DNA from 2 places in the Pseudomonas sp. N-1-13 genome. Region 2 is predicted to be linked to the other one. Evidence: predicted binding sites of a transcription regulator. Region 2 holds the regulator's gene; the other holds the start of a gene.
What was found. Region 2 encodes sigma-54, which starts transcription at its own class of promoters, with help from an activator protein. Its sites were predicted from a motif close to ANTGGCATNNANNTTGCTNT; they were not measured.
Positions count from the first base shown of each region.

Region 1 (7,861 bases), 4.8 Mb from region 2:
CAGCGGCAGCCTGCGCGAACATGAGCTGGACTTCCTCTTCGGCGAAGAACAGCGCAAGCAGATCGGCTCCACCGCTGTCGTCGCCATCGCCCACCAGGGCGTACATGGCGTGCTGGCCATTGCCAGCCGTGATCCGCAACACTACAAAAGCTCGGTGGGCACGTTGTTTTTAAGCTACATCGCCGAAGTCACCGGCCGGGTCCTGCCGCGCATGACTGGTTCACTGCGCTCGGTACGCTGATGATGGAACGGCAGCTGGACGCCTACTGCGAACACCTGCGCAGTGAGCGCCAGGTGTCGCCCCACACGCTGTCGGCCTATCGCCGCGACCTGGAAAAAGTGTTGGCCTGGTGCCAGAAGCAAAACATCGGCAGTTGGGCAGCCTTGGACATCCAGCGCCTGCGCAGCTTGGTCGCCCGCCTTCATCAACAAGGGCAATCCTCCCGCAGCCTGGCGCGACTGTTGTCAGCAGTGCGAGGCCTGTACCACTACCTCAACCGCGAAGGGCTGTGCGATCACGACCCCGCCACCGGCCTGGCACCGCCCAAGGGCGAACGCCGGTTGCCCAAGACCCTGGACACCGATCGGGCCCTGCAATTGCTGGAAGGCGCTGTCGAGGATGACTTCCTGGCGCGACGGGACCAGGCGATTCTCGAATTGTTCTACTCCTCCGGCCTGCGGCTTTCCGAACTGACGGGGCTTAACCTGGATCAACTGGACCTGGCCGATGGCATGGTCCAGGTGCTGGGCAAGGGCAGCAAGACACGTTTGCTGCCCGTTGGCCGCAAAGCCCGTGAGGCCCTGGAGCTGTGGCTGCCGTTGCGGGCGCTGACCAACCCGGCCGACGACGCGGTATTTGTCAGCCAGCAAGGCCGGCGTCTCGGCCCGCGGGCGATCCAGGTGCGGGTCAAGGCCGCCGGTGAACGCGAACTGGGACAGAACCTGCATCCCCACATGCTCAGGCATTCCTTCGCCAGCCATCTGCTGGAGTCTTCCCAGGACCTGCGCGCCGTCCAGGAACTGCTCGGCCACTCCGACATCAAGACCACCCAGATCTATACCCACCTGGACTTCCAGCACCTGGCAACGGTCTATGACAGTGCCCACCCAAGGGCCAAACGAATCAAGGGCGACGAATCATGACCATCGAGCTCATCACTTTCGACCTCGACGACACCCTATGGGACACCGCCCCGGTGATCGCCAGTGCCGAGGCCATCTTACGCCAGTGGCTGACCGACAACGCCCCGAACCTGGGCAGCGTGCCGGTGGAGCATCTTTTTACCATTCGCGAGCAAGTGTTGCGCGAGGAGCCCGGCCTGAAGCACCGCATCAGCGCACTGCGCCGACGAGTGCTGTTCCGTGCCTTGCAGGACGCCGGTTATGACCAGTGGCAAGCCTCGGAGCTGGCGGACGAAGCGTTCGAAACATTCCTGCACGCCCGTCACCAACTGCAAATCTTTCCCGAGGTGCAGCCTACCCTGGAAATTCTGGCCAACCATTTCGCCCTCGGCGTGGTCACCAATGGCAACGCCGATGTACGTCGCCTGGGACTGGCGGATTATTTCAAGTTCGCCCTGTGCGCCGAGGACATCGGCATCGCCAAGCCTGACGCCCGGTTGTTCCACGAAGCCTTGCAACGCGGCGGCGCCACGGCGCAAACCGCCGTGCACATTGGCGATCATCCGGGTGACGACATCGCCGGCGCCCAACAGGCCGGCTTGCGGGCAATCTGGTTCAATCCGGCGGGTAAAACCTGGGATGCCGAGCATGTACCGGATGCAGAGATTCGCAGCCTGACCGAGCTGCCGGGGTTGCTGGCGGGGTGGCATAGCCAACCCTGAACCGCCTGTTTTGTGGCCACAAGAACTCAAATTGTGGGAGCGAGCCGCGGCGCCTGGCCTGAAGATTTTTATAGCCCATGAAAAAGCCCGCAGCGACGGCGGGCTTTTTCAGCAAGCAAGAAGCAGATGCTCAGATCGGGCGGCTGCCGTACTTGTTGTCCGGTTTCTTGGGCGGATCCGCAACAACGTTGGCCTCCACTTCCTGCACTTTACCGCCTCGGGCCAGGAACTCCTCCATAGCCTTGGCGAGCGCATCACGCTCCTTGTTCTTGGCCTCTACGCTCGGCAACTCGTCGACCGAAACCGCCGCCTTGGCCTTGCCTTTGGCGGTTGGCGCCGGTACATCGGCCCCATCGTCATCGGCGACGTCTTCAGCCGCCGCTTCCAGGCCTTCTTCGGTCTCGTCTTCGTCACCTACTTCGAGGTCGTCGTTTTCCAGATCATCGTCGCTCATGTTCTACCTCATGACTTGCGAAAAGCAGATTAGTTATAGCCCAGCTTCGCCGTCTGTCGAAGGCTGCCAGAAAAAATTCAACATCCGCCGGCAATCAGCGGTTACTCCCCATCACCGTACAAAGTGGCGAGGACTTTACGAGCACCGCCATGATCACGGTGCTCGCCCAGATAAACACCTTGCCAGGTACCCAATGCCAACCGTCCCGCCGTGACCGGCAGGCTAAGCTGACACCCCAGCACGCTGGCCTTGAAGTGCGCCGGGAGGTCGTCCAGGCCTTCGTCGTTGTGCTCATAATCGGCGGTTCCTTGTGGGATCAGCCGATTGAAAAATCGTTCGAAGTCTCGACGCACCGCCGGATCGGCGTTCTCGTTGATGGTCAACGAGGCCGAGGTATGCTGCAGCCACAGATGCAACAGACCGACACGACATGCCCGGAGTTCAGGCAGGCCGGCGAGCAACTCGTCCGTTACCAGATGAAAGCCCCGAGGCCTTGCCCGCAGGGTTATCAGCGTCTGTTGCCACATACAGATCTCCGCACGTTCGGCGCGCATTCTAGCGCGCTCTGGGAAAAAACAAAGGGCCTAATACGCCTGCTTTGGTGTAAGCCGATGGCGGTAGAAAAACCCATGTCGCGTACATAACAAAAGACGTCGGAAAAACCGGCACATCCTGTGAGCAATGACAAACTCCAGACAAAAAAATGCCCGGCGAACCGGGCATTTTTTATTGCGTGTACTTACAGATTGTAGCCACGCTCGTTGTGCTGGGCCAGGTCCAGGCCGACCGCTTCTTCTTCCTCGGAGACACGCAGACCCATGACGGCGTCCAGGACCTTGAGAATGATGAAGGTGACGATCGCGGTGTAGATCACCGTGAAGCCTACACCCTTGAGCTGAATCCACACTTGCGCGCCGATATCAGTCACGGTGCCGAAGCCACCCAGGGCCGGCGCTGCGAACACACCGGTCAGGATCGCGCCCAGGATACCGCCAATGCCGTGCACGCCGAAGGCGTCCAGGGAGTCGTCATAGCCCATTTTGCGCTTGAGGGTAGTGGCGCAGAAGAAGCACACCACACCCGCCGCCAAGCCGATGACCAGGGCGCCCATCGGGCCCACGGTGCCGGCAGCCGGAGTAATCGCCACCAGACCCGCCACCACACCCGAGGCAATGCCCAGTGCGCTTGGCTTACCGTGGGTGATCCACTCGGCGAACATCCAGCCCAACGCCGCAGCAGCGGTTGCAATCTGGGTAACCAGCATTGCCATACCGGCGGTGCCGTTGGCCGCGATGGCGGAACCGGCGTTGAAGCCGAACCAGCCTACCCACAGCATGGCCGCACCCATCAAGGTGTAACCCAGGTTATGCGGTGCCATCGGGGTAGTCGGGAAGCCCTTGCGCTTACCCAGTACCAGGCACGCCACCAGGCCAGCAATACCGGCGTTGATGTGCACCACGGTGCCGCCAGCGAAGTCCAGCACACCCCAGTCCCACATCAGGCCGCCGTTGCCGGACCAGACCATGTGCGCAATCGGTGCATACACCAGGGTGAACCACACGGCCATGAAGATCAGCATGGCGGAGAACTTCATCCGCTCGGCGAACGCGCCGACGATCAGGGCCGGGGTGATGATGGCGAACGTCATCTGGAAGGTGATGAACACCGCTTCAGGGAACAGGCCAGTCAGGCTACTAGGCGTGAGGCCCGCCAGGAATGCCTTGTTCAGACCGCCGACGAACGAATTGAAGTTGACGACGCCCTGCTCCATCCCCGTGGTGTCGAACGCAATGCTGTAGCCATAAATGACCCACAGGATGCTGATCAGACCGGTAATGGCAAAGCATTGCATCATCACGGAAAGAATGTTTTTCGACCGAACCATACCGCCGTAGAACAGCGCCAGGCCGGGAATAGTCATGAACAGTACAAGAATTGTGGCAGTGAGCATCCAGGCAGTGTCGCCGGAGTTCAGGACTGGGGCTGCCGCTTCTTCTGCCATGGCCAGGCCAGGCGTTACGAAGGACAACAGGGCTCCTAGCCCTGCGAATTTACGCAGAGTCATATTGTTTTCTCCTGGGGCGTTGGGTTTGGCGGCTTAGATAGCGTCGGTATCGGTTTCGCCGGTACGGATGCGAATAGCCTGTTCCAGATTGACCACAAATATCTTGCCGTCACCAATCTTGCCGGTATTGGCGGCCTTGGTGATCGCCTCGATAACCCGGTCCAGATCCTTGTCGTCAATGGCGACATCGATCTTCACCTTGGGCAGGAAATCAACCACGTATTCCGCGCCGCGATACAGCTCGGTGTGACCTTTCTGCCGACCGAAGCCTTTGACCTCAGTAACGGTAATGCCCTGCACGCCGATTTCGGACAGCGACTCGCGCACGTCGTCCAACTTGAACGGCTTGATGATGGCAGTGACTAGCTTCATGAAACTTTCTCCCGAATTGGTGGACTTGCCCCAGGAAAACAAACCCGACTCAAGTCTAAGCGCAGTGCCTGGCTTTGTAACGCATCGTCGGCCCAAGTTGCCCGACCGGTGCCAGCTAACCACTCTGACGAAGCTCCCCGCCTCGCCGGCTGCACTGCATTCGTCACAGCGACTGCATCAGTGCATGGGTCATCAGCCACTAAGCAGAAACCTTGCCATCTGTGCCCAAACCTTCTGATTTCAGTCTCTTACCCACTGTGCCGGCTCGCGCCGCACCCCGAACAGGAACAATACGCACAACAACAGTGCGGCGATGCCCGGTCCAGTGCGCGAAAAGCGTGCACTCCTTGCTCGCCAATTGAATATAGACGCTGCGTGATACACTGCCCTCATCGTTTTCAGGACACCTGCCATGCTTGCGCCCAAAGACCTCCTCGACGCCCTCAGCGGCCACGCCTCCCGCCTGTTGAGCGGCGACACACCCCTGCCCAAAAGCGAAATCGAAAGCCAGTTCAAGGCCCTGCTACAAAGCGGGTTCAGCAAGCTGGATCTGGTCAGCCGGGAAGAATTCGACAGTCAGATGGTCGTACTGGCCCGGACCCGGGCGCGGTTGGAGAGCCTGGAGGCGAAAGTGGCGGAGTTGGAGGCGAAGATAAATCCTCCTACCAAATAAAATCCCCAGCAGGAGCTGCTGAAAGCTGCGATTTTTTGTCTCGCTCCCCTGCAACGCTTTTTTGCCGAGACCTCAAGCCGACTAGGTCAGCCACTCGCGGCTCGCTGAGATTGACCTTGGGCCAGCGCAAGCGGCAACTCCAGGGTAAAGAGCGCGCCCTTGCCCGGCCCCGCGCTCTGCACTGTCAGCTCGCCGCCCATCTCGTGCGCAGCCAGAATGCAACTGTGCAGGCCAAAGCCGTGACCGTCGGCACGCGTCGTAAAACCATGCTCGAACACCCGGTTGAGATTGTCCCTGGAGATACCCTCGCCGTTGTCCTCGACCTCGATCCGCACACGCTTGTCGTCAGTGGCCTTCAGACGCAGGGTAATGCGCGACGGTCGATCCGCCACCGAATCAAGCGCCTGCTTGGCGTTGTTGATTAGATTGATCAGTATTTGCAGCACCTTGTGCTTGTCCAGCGACATCATCGGAATATCGGCGAGCTCCTTGATCAGCGTCACATGATGACGCGCCAGGGACACATCGCAGATGCGCACCACATCCTCGATCAGCTCTCGCAGCGAACCCGGCTCCAGCACGCTGGAGTTACCGGCATAGGACTGCTGGGTGGCGACGATTTCCTTGATATGGTCGATGCTCTTGGTCAGCTGCACCAACTCATCGATCATGCTCCGCTGCTCGGCTGCCAGGGCTTCGGCCAACTTGCCAAGATAGCCGGGTAGCGCGCGACCTTTCGGATCGCTGCTGATAAAGGCGCCGAGATCATCGGAATGCTCCTTCATCAATTCAGCAACCCTGATCACCCCCTGCCCCTTGGATGCGTGCACTTTCTCGTACAAGAGTCGGGCTGACACATTGACGCTATTGAGTACATTGCCCACGTTGTGCAGCACATTGGTGGCGATTTCCGCCATACCGGCCCGGCGCGCGGTAGTGACCAGTTCGGCCTGCGCCTCACGCAACTCGTCATTGACCCTGGCCAGTTGCTGCGGGCTGGGGATCTTAAGGGCCGCAGGCACTAGCCGAACCAGCAGGATGGCAGTAATCACCGAGGCGATAGCAGTGATTACCTTAACCAGCGCCGACAGCCAATAGTAGGGCTGCCAGATGGTCAGGATTTCCATCACATGGCTGGTCCCGCAGGCCAGGATGAACACACCAAAAGCCGTCAGCATCCAGTCAAAAGGCACGTCTTTGCGCTTGTGGATAAAGTACAGAAGGGTGAAGGGGATGGAGATGTAGGACAGGGTGATCAAGCCATCGGCAATGACATTGGTCCACAGCAAATCCGGCCGCCACATATAGCAATGCCCATGGGGTATAAAGCGCTTGTCGGTTAACAGAGCCAGCAGATCGTTCATGGGCCACTCACTCCCTGTGCCGTAGATGCCGATTGGACAAATCGGAGTCTAGCAGGGGCTGGGGCGGTCATTTCGAAGGCTCCGTGAAACGACCGCAGAGCCCTGCTGAACGAACGCGCGCCCTATCGCCATCGTGTTCGCGGGGGTGATCGGCCATTAGTAACCGCAACATCCTGGCAAAATTTTCGCCTTCGATTGCCCCACCGAAAGCCTATCCCACGACTAACCTTCAAGAGCCGCAGGACGCGGCCCCTTATTCACTCAAGGAACGATTGCATGTCGCTCGCCATTGTCCATAGCCGCGCCCAGGTGGGGGTGGAGGCTCCTGCCGTTACCGTTGAAGTCCATCTGGCCAATGGCTTGCCATCACTGACGATGGTCGGCTTGCCTGAAGCGGCGGTGAAGGAAAGCAAGGACAGGGTACGCAGCGCGATCATCAATTCGGGCCTGAATTTCCCGGCGCGGCGCATCACGCTGAACCTGGCGCCGGCGGATCTGCCCAAGGACGGCGGGCGGTTCGACCTGGCGATTGCCCTGGGGATCCTGGCGGCCAGCGTACAGGTGCCAACCCTGATGCTGGACGATGTGGAATGTCTCGGGGAGTTGGCGTTGTCCGGCGCGGTGCGCCCGGTGCGCGGTGTGTTGCCCGCGGCGCTGGCGGCGCGCAAGGCCGGGCGTACGCTGCTGGTGCCGCGAGCGAATGCCGAGGAAGCCTGTCTGGCATCGGGGCTGAAGGTGATCGCGGTGGACCATTTGCTCGAAGCGGTAGCCCACTTCAATGGCCATACCCCGGTGGTGCCTTATGTTTCCAACGGGCTGCTCTCGGCGAGCAAGCCCTATCCTGACTTGAATGAAGTACAAGGCCAGGTCGGGGCCAAGCGCGCATTGCTGATCGCCGCTGCGGGAGCTCATAACCTGTTGTTCAGCGGACCACCAGGCACCGGCAAGACATTGCTGGCGAGTCGTTTACCGGGGTTGTTGCCGCCACTGGCTGAAAGTGAAGCCCTGGAGGTCGCCGCGATTCAGTCGGTCGCCAGTTGCGTACCGTTGAGCCATTGGCCGCAGCGCCCGTTTCGTCAACCGCATCAC
Region 1 is NZ_JBYNRI010000001.1:134,109-141,969, reverse strand. It holds gene AC3I65_RS00630 (DUF484 family protein) at 1-241, shown strand, start outside; gene xerC (tyrosine recombinase XerC) at 244-1,143, shown strand; gene AC3I65_RS00620 (HAD family hydrolase) at 1,140-1,844, shown strand; gene sutA (transcriptional regulator SutA) at 1,975-2,298, opposite strand; gene AC3I65_RS00610 (secondary thiamine-phosphate synthase enzyme YjbQ) at 2,400-2,825, opposite strand; gene AC3I65_RS00605 (ammonium transporter) at 3,038-4,363, opposite strand; gene glnK (P-II family nitrogen regulator) at 4,397-4,735, opposite strand; gene AC3I65_RS00595 (accessory factor UbiK family protein) at 5,148-5,408, shown strand; gene AC3I65_RS00590 (sensor histidine kinase) at 5,495-6,772, opposite strand; gene AC3I65_RS00585 (YifB family Mg chelatase-like AAA ATPase) at 7,049-7,861, shown strand, end outside.
Region 1: a site for sigma-54 is predicted at 4,936-4,955, ahead of glnK (P-II family nitrogen regulator). Genes of this name have one in related genera too.

Region 2 (7,861 bases):
GGCCCCAGCAGCTGACTCTCGTCATGAATGGCTTCGGCCAGGGAGCGGCTTGCGTTGCTCAGGGGGTGACGCCGACGGGTTTCGGAGAAACGCTTGAGCAGCGTCTCCTCATCGGCATCCAGATACAGCACATCGCACTGGATGTGCCGATTGCGCACTTCCGCGAGCAGCTCCGGGAACCGCGACAGGTGGCTCGGCAGATTGCGTGCATCGATGGAGACCGCCACCAGCGGTTGCGCCAGTTCGGTGTGGATCAGGGCGCGCTCGGCCAGTTCCGGCAGCAGGCCGGCCGGCAGGTTGTCGATGCAGTAGTAGCCGCTGTCCTCAAGCACGTTAAGCGCCGTGCTTTTACCGGAGCCGGAGCGTCCGCTGACAATGATCATGCGCATGTTTAATGACCGTTCTGCTCGTCCAGGACAACCTGATACAAGGCTTCGTTGCTCGGCGCGCTGCGCAATTTCTCGCGCACTTCCTTGCGGTCCAGCATGCTGGCGATCTGGCGCAGCAGCTCAAGGTGCGCATCGGTCGCCGCTTCCGGTACCAGCAGTACAAACAGCAGGTCGACCGGTGCGCCGTCGATGGCGTCGAAATCTATGGGTGCTTCAAGGTGCAGCAACGCACTGATCGGCGCTGTACAGGCCTTGAGGCGGCAATGGGGAATGGCGATACCGTTGCCAAAGCCGGTGGAGCCCAGTTTTTCACGGGCAAACAGGGCCTCGAAGACATCCTGCATTTCCAGATCCGGTACCTCTCGGTGGATCAGGTTGGCAATTTGTTCGAGGGCTTTCTTTTTACTGCCACCCGGCACGTTCACCTGGGAACGGCCGGGGGTCAGGATGGATTCTAGTCGGATCATGGATTAGGGGGGTTAACGACCGGTCGCGCCCTGGAGGAGGCTCTGGGTCTTTTCCTTATGCTTTTTGAGTTGGCGATCCAGCTTGTCGGTCAGCAGGTCAATCGCGGCATACATGTCTTCATGCGCAGCATTGGCAACCACCTCTCCGCCGGGGATATGCAACGTGGCTTCGATTTTCTGCAGCAGCTTCTCGACGTTCATCGTGACTTGCACGTTGGTGATCTTGTCGAAATGCCTCTCCAATCGTTCGAGTTTTTCGCCGATGTATTCGCGAAGAGGTTCGGTCACTTCCAGTTGGTGTCCACTGATGTTGACTTGCATACAGCTTCTCCTTCGTTGCCAGTGCATAAAGCGGCAGGCAGAAATGCCTGCCACTGGAACGCTGTGGCGTGGCCTGTTACATCAACCGCTTGCGTTCGCTCGAAGGTGCGATCCCGAGGGATTCACGGTATTTGGCGACGGTACGGCGGGCCACCTGAATGCCTTGTGCCTCCAGTAAACCAGCGATCTTGCTGTCACTCAACGGCTTTTTCTGATTTTCCGCGGCCACCAGTTTTTTGATGATCGCGCGGATGGCTGTGGACGAGCATTCACCGCCTTCGGAGGTGCTGACGTGGCTGGAGAAAAAGTATTTCAGTTCATAAATGCCCCGGGGGGTATGCATGAATTTCTGGGTGGTCACCCGCGAAATCGTCGACTCGTGCATGCCCACTGCCTCGGCAATGTCGTGCAGGACCAACGGCTTCATGGCTTCGTCGCCGTACTCCAGGAAGCCGCGCTGATGCTCGACGATCTGGGTGGCTACTTTCATCAGGGTTTCGTTGCGGCTTTGCAGGCTCTTGATGAACCAGCGCGCTTCCTGCAACTGGTTGCGCATGAAGGTGTTGTCGGCGCTGGTGTCCGCGCGCTTTACGAAGCCGGCGTACTGGGCGTTGACCCGCAGCTTGGGCACCGATTCCTGGTTCAGTTCCACCAGCCAGCGGTCGTTGTGCTTGCGCACGATCACGTCGGGAACCACGTATTCGGGTTCAGTGGACTCGATCTGCGAGCCTGGGCGCGGGTTGAGGCTCTGGACCAGTTCGATCACCTGGCGCAGTTCATCTTCCTTGAGCTTCATGCGACGCATCAACTGGCTGTAGTCGCGACCGCCCAGCAAGTCGATGTAGTCGGTGACCAGTCGCTTGGCTTCGGCCAGCCAAGGCGTCTTGGCGGGTAACTGACGCAGTTGCAGCAGCAGACACTCGCCCAGGTTGCGAGCACCGATGCCGGCGGGTTCGAACTGCTGGATGCGGTGCAGGACGGCTTCGATTTCGTCCAGCTCAATGTCCAGCTCGGGGTCAAAGGCCTCGAGGATTTCTTCAAGCGTCTCGTCCAGGTAGCCCTGATTGTTGATGCAGTCGATCAGGGTCACGGCAATCAGACGATCGGTATCGGACATCGGCGCCAGGTTCAGTTGCCACAGCAAGTGGCTCTGCAGGCTTTCGCCGGTGGAGGTGCGGGTAGTGAAGTCCCACTCGTCGTCATCGCTGCTGGGCAGGCTGCTGGCGCTGGTCTGGTAGACGTCTTCCCAGGCAGTATCCACGGGCAGATCGTTGGGGATGCGTTCATTCCATTCGCCATCCTCAAGGTTATCCACCGTCGGGGCGGTTTCCTGATAGGACGGTTCCGGGATTTCGGTGTTGGTCTTTTGCTCGACGTTATCGGCCAGCGGATCGGTGTTGTCGAAGTCGTCGCCTTCTTCCTGGCGTTCGAGCATCGGATTGGACTCCAGGGCCTCCTGGATTTCCTGTTGCAGGTCCAGGGTCGACAATTGGAGCAGGCGGATGGCCTGTTGCAGCTGCGGTGTCATCGTCAGCTGCTGGCCCATTCTCAAGACTAGCGATGGTTTCATGGCTGGGGCTTAACACCTTATTCGCCGGCGCACATGCGCCATCCACTACAGGGCGCCGAAGCGCCAAACTTAAGCAAATTATATGCCTGAAACTGAAGTGTTTGCCTAGGGCGTCACGTAATAAAATTAGCGACGCCGAGGTGATTGACCAGACACTTTTCGCTTACAGGCGGAACTCATGGCCCAAATACACTTCCTTGACCAGTTCATTGGCCAGGATGGTCGCGGAGTCGCCTTCGGCAATCAACTGGCCATCATTGACGATATAGGCGGTTTCACAGATATCCAGCGTCTCGCGAACGTTGTGGTCGGTGATCAATACGCCGATGCCCTTGGCCTTGAGATGGTGGATGATCTGCTTGATGTCGCCGACCGAAATCGGGTCCACGCCAGCGAATGGTTCGTCCAGCAGGATGAATTTCGGTGCGGTGGCCAGGGCGCGAGCGATTTCCACGCGGCGCCGTTCGCCACCGGACAGGCTCATGCCCAGGTTGTCGCGGATGTGGCTGATGTGGAATTCCTGCAGCAGGCTTTCCAGTTCCTGGCGGCGACCGGCCTTGTCGAGTTCCTTGCGGGTCTCGAGGATCGCCATGATGTTGTCGGCAACCGACAGTTTACGGAAGATCGACGCTTCTTGCGGCAGATAGCCGATACCGGCCTTCGCCCGGCCATGCATCGGCTGGTGGCTGACGTCCAGGTCGTCGATCAGGACGCGGCCCTGATCGGCCTGAACCAGGCCGACGATCATGTAGAAACAAGTGGTCTTGCCCGCGCCGTTGGGGCCGAGCAGGCCGACGATCTGGCCGCTGTCGATGGACAGGCTGACATCACGCACGACTTGGCGGCTCTTGTAGCTCTTGGCCAGGTGCTGAGCTTTCAGAGTTGCCATTACTGGGCCTTCTGCTCGTCGGTTTTCTTTTTCGGCTGGATGACCATGTCGATCCGTGGACGCTGCTCGGTGACCTTGCTGCCAGTGGCGCGACCGGCGCTGGCCAGCTTCTTGACCGTGTCGTAGACGATTTTCTCGCCCTGGGTGATGTTGTTGTCCTTGTCGACGACCTTGGCGCGATCGATCAGCACCACGCGGTCTTTGGCGGCGTGGTACTGAATGGTTACCCCGTAGCCTTGAACCGGCTTGGTGTCGCCCGCGGTTTGCATCTGCTCGAAGTAGGCCAGATTGCCCACCGAGGTGACGACGTCGATGTCGCCGGACTGGGTGCGGGTGATGGTCACGGTGTTGCCGGTGACCTTCATCGAACCCTGGGTGATGATCACGTCACCTTTATAGGTGGCTACACCGTTCTTGTCGTCCAGTTGGGCGTCGTCGGCCTGGATGCGGATAGGCTGGTCGCGGTCGGTGGGGAGGGCCCAGGCGCTCGCGCTTCCCAGTGCTGCGCCCAGACTGAGCAAAATAGGGAGGGTTTTAGCGAGCTTCATACTGTCCTCTTACGTTCGATAGCAGGTGTATCCTGCTTTCCTTCAAATACGCTTTCATTCCCGTGCCGGTCGACACACCACCGGCGCCGTCGATTCTAACGGGTTGCTCGGTCTGCGCATATTCTCGCTGCGGGAAGACTGTCATACGACTGCTGGTAATGATGGTCGTACGGTTCTTCTCATCGGTCCGGGCGATGCGTACCGAATCAATCAGTTCCACTTCGGTGCCGTCGGGATTGACCTCGGCGCGTTCGCTCTGCACGTGCCACGGAAACTCGGTGCCCCTGAACATGTTCAGGTCTGGCTTGGTGACCAGTGTGATTTCGCTGGCCTTGACGTGGTCGACTTTGTCGGACGTCATTTCATACTGCACTTTGCCATCGGGCAGGTATTGCAGGGTATGCGTGTTGGTCGCATACCAGTCGATATCATTTTCCTGGACCTTGACCGCAGGGCGGTCGAGGAAGCGTTCCGGGCTGATGTTCCAATAGCCGACCGCCGCGAAAATCGCTGCGATGCAGCCGAACACCACGATGGTGCGAATTTTCTTGCTTAGCATAAATGGCTCACAGATACGCGGCGTTGGCCGCCTCGAGGCGGCCTTGGGCGCGCAGGATCAGTTCACAGAATTCACGAGCGGCCCCTTCGCCGCCTCGCGCCGTGGTGATGCCGTGGGCGTGCTCGCGCACGAAGCCGGCCGCGTTTGCCACCGCCATGCCCAGGCCGACCCGACGAATCACCGGCAGGTCCGGCAGGTCGTCACCGAGGTAGGCGACCTGTTCATAGCTTAGGTTGAGTTGCCCCAGAAGCTCGTCCAGCACCACCAGTTTATCTTCTCGTCCCTGATACAGGTGGGGGATGCCGAGATTCTTCGCGCGCCGCTCGACCACTGGCGTCTTGCGGCCACTGATGATGGCGGTCTGCACGCCGGCGGCCATCAGCATCTTGATGCCCTGGCCGTCGAGGGTGTTGAAGGTCTTGAATTCGCTGCCGTCTTCGAGGAAATAAAGGCGGCCGTCGGTCAGGACGCCGTCCACGTCGAACACGGCCAGTTTGATCGCTTTGCCACGTTGCAGCAGGTCTGTGTTCATTTACATGACTCCCGCACGCAGCAAGTCGTGCATGTTCAGGGCGCCCACTGGGCGGTCTTCGTCGTCGACCACCACCAGGGCGCTGATCTTATGGTCTTCCATGATTTTCAAGGCCTCGGCGGCGAGCATCTCGGCGCGGGCAGTCTTGCCGTGGGGGGTCATGACCTGCTCGATGGTCGTACTGTGAATGTCGATCGGGTGGTCCAGGGTGCGACGCAGGTCGCCGTCGGTGAAGATCCCGGCGAGTTTGCCGTCAGTTTCGAGAATGACCGTCATGCCCAGACCCTTGCGGGTCATTTCCATGAGTGCATCCTTGAGCAGCGTGCCGCGTGGCACCTGTGGCAGCTCCTGACCTGCGTGCATCACGTTTTCCACTTTCAACAGCAGGCGACGGCCCAGGGCGCCGCCGGGGTGGGAGAACGCGAAGTCTTCAGCGGTAAACCCCCTGGCTTCCAGCAACGCCACGGCCAGGGCATCACCCATGACCAGGGTGGCGGTGGTGGAAGAGGTCGGCGCCAGGTTCAACGGGCAGGCTTCGTGCTCGACATGAACATTGAGATTGACCTCGGCGGCTTTGGCCAAGGGCGAATCCGGATTGCCAGTGACACTGATCAGTTGGATCCCCAGGCGCTTGATCAACGGCAGCAGGGTGATGATCTCATTGGTGGAGCCAGAGTTGGACAGGGCCAGGATGATGTCTTCCCGAGTGATCATGCCCATGTCACCGTGGCTGGCTTCGGCCGGATGGACAAAAAATGCCGGAGTGCCGGTGCTGGCCAGGGTGGCGGCGATCTTGTTGCCGATGTGTCCCGACTTGCCCATGCCGACCACGACCACCCGACCCTTGCTGGCCAGAATCATCTCGCAGGCACGTACGAAATCAGCGTCGATATGGGGCAGCAAGCCTTGTACGGCTTCGAGCTCGAGGCGGATGGTACGTTGTGCCGATTGAATCAGGTCGCTGGTTTGGTTCATGTCAGAGATCGTATGGCTCGATGAAAAGGCGGCGATTATAGCGGCAATGAACAATTCCCTCACGTTAGTTCGTCATGCTTTGTTCGAGCGATTCACATGACTTGATACAAAGTCTCTTCTTTTAGCTGTATCCGGACTGAACGGGCGCGGGCTTGGGCCTTGGGCGCTTGGGTGTTGCAGTGATATAGTTCGCCGCCGGTTCGGGTGCCCGGCAGTCCGGCGTTTGTCGGTTGGCCAGGGCATTCGGATGTGAGGCTGCATCGCAAGGAGTTTAGATGAGTGCCGACAACGCCTACGCGGTCGAGCTGAAGGGATTGTCCTTCAAGCGAGGGGCGCGCAGCATTTTCAATGACATCGATATCCGCATTCCCCGTGGCAAGGTCACCGGCATCATGGGGCCTTCCGGGTGCGGCAAGACCACGCTGTTGCGGCTGATGGGTGCACAGTTGCGCCCCAGTGCCGGCGAAGTCTGGGTCAATGGGCAGAATCTTCCAAAGCTGTCGCGCAGCGATCTGTTCGATGCGCGCAAGCACATGGGCGTGCTGTTCCAGAGCGGCGCATTGTTCACCGATCTCGACGTGTTCGAGAATGTGGCGTTCCCCTTGCGGGTCCATACCGACCTGCCGGAAGAGATGATTCGCGACATCGTCCTGCTCAAATTGCAGGCGGTCGGGCTGCGGGGTGCCCTGGACTTGATGCCGGACGAACTGTCCGGTGGCATGAAGCGCCGCGTCGCCCTGGCCCGGGCGATTGCCCTTGATCCGAAGATCCTCATGTATGACGAACCCTTCGTCGGCCAGGACCCGATCGCCATGGGCGTGCTGGTGCGCCTGATCCGTCTGCTCAACGATGCGCTGGGTATTACCAGCATTGTGGTATCCCACGACCTGGCCGAAACCGCCAGCATTGCGGACTACATCTACGTGATCGGCGATGGCCAGGTGCTGGGGCAGGGTACGCCCCAGGAATTGAAGGCCTCGGACAGCCCGCGCATTCGTCAATTCATGAAGGGTGATCCGGACGGGCCTGTGGCGTTCCATTTTCCGGCCACGGATTACCGCACCGATCTGCTGGGGAAGCGCTGATGCGCAAGAAATCACTGATAGAAAGAGTTCGCCTGTTTGGTCGTTCCGGCATCGATGTGGTGGCAGTGCTGGGCCGTTCCTCGCTGTTTCTGATGCATGCCCTGCTGGGGCGCAACACGACGGGTGGCGGGTTTGGGCTGCTGGTGAAGCAACTGCACTCGGTGGGCGTGATGTCCCTGGTGATCATCGTGGTCTCCGGGATCTTCATCGGTATGGTCCTGGCGCTGCAGGGGTTCAATATCTTGTCCAGCTACGGTTCGGAGCAGGCGGTTGGACAGATGGTCGCGCTGACATTGTTGCGTGAGCTGGGACCTGTGGTGACCGCGCTGCTGTTTGCCGGGCGTGCCGGTTCGGCGCTGACGGCCGAAATCGGTAACATGAAGTCCACCGAACAGTTGTCCAGTCTGGAAATGATCGGTGTCGACCCGCTCAAGTACATCATTGCCCCGCGCCTGTGGGCCGGTTTCATTTCCCTGCCGGTGCTGGCGATCATTTTCAGCGTCGTGGGGATCTGGGGCGGCTCGTG
Region 2 is NZ_JBYNRI010000001.1:4,914,187-4,922,047, reverse strand. It holds gene rapZ (RNase adapter RapZ) at 1-389, opposite strand, end outside; gene ptsN (PTS IIA-like nitrogen regulatory protein PtsN) at 392-856, opposite strand; gene hpf (ribosome hibernation-promoting factor, HPF/YfiA family) at 869-1,177, opposite strand; gene AC3I65_RS22090 (RNA polymerase factor sigma-54) at 1,254-2,747, opposite strand; gene lptB (LPS export ABC transporter ATP-binding protein) at 2,911-3,636, opposite strand; gene lptA (lipopolysaccharide transport periplasmic protein LptA) at 3,636-4,184, opposite strand; gene lptC (LPS export ABC transporter periplasmic protein LptC) at 4,171-4,743, opposite strand; gene AC3I65_RS22070 (KdsC family phosphatase) at 4,751-5,275, opposite strand; gene AC3I65_RS22065 (KpsF/GutQ family sugar-phosphate isomerase) at 5,276-6,250, opposite strand; gene AC3I65_RS22060 (ATP-binding cassette domain-containing protein) at 6,526-7,335, shown strand; gene mlaE (lipid asymmetry maintenance ABC transporter permease subunit MlaE) at 7,335-7,861, shown strand, end outside.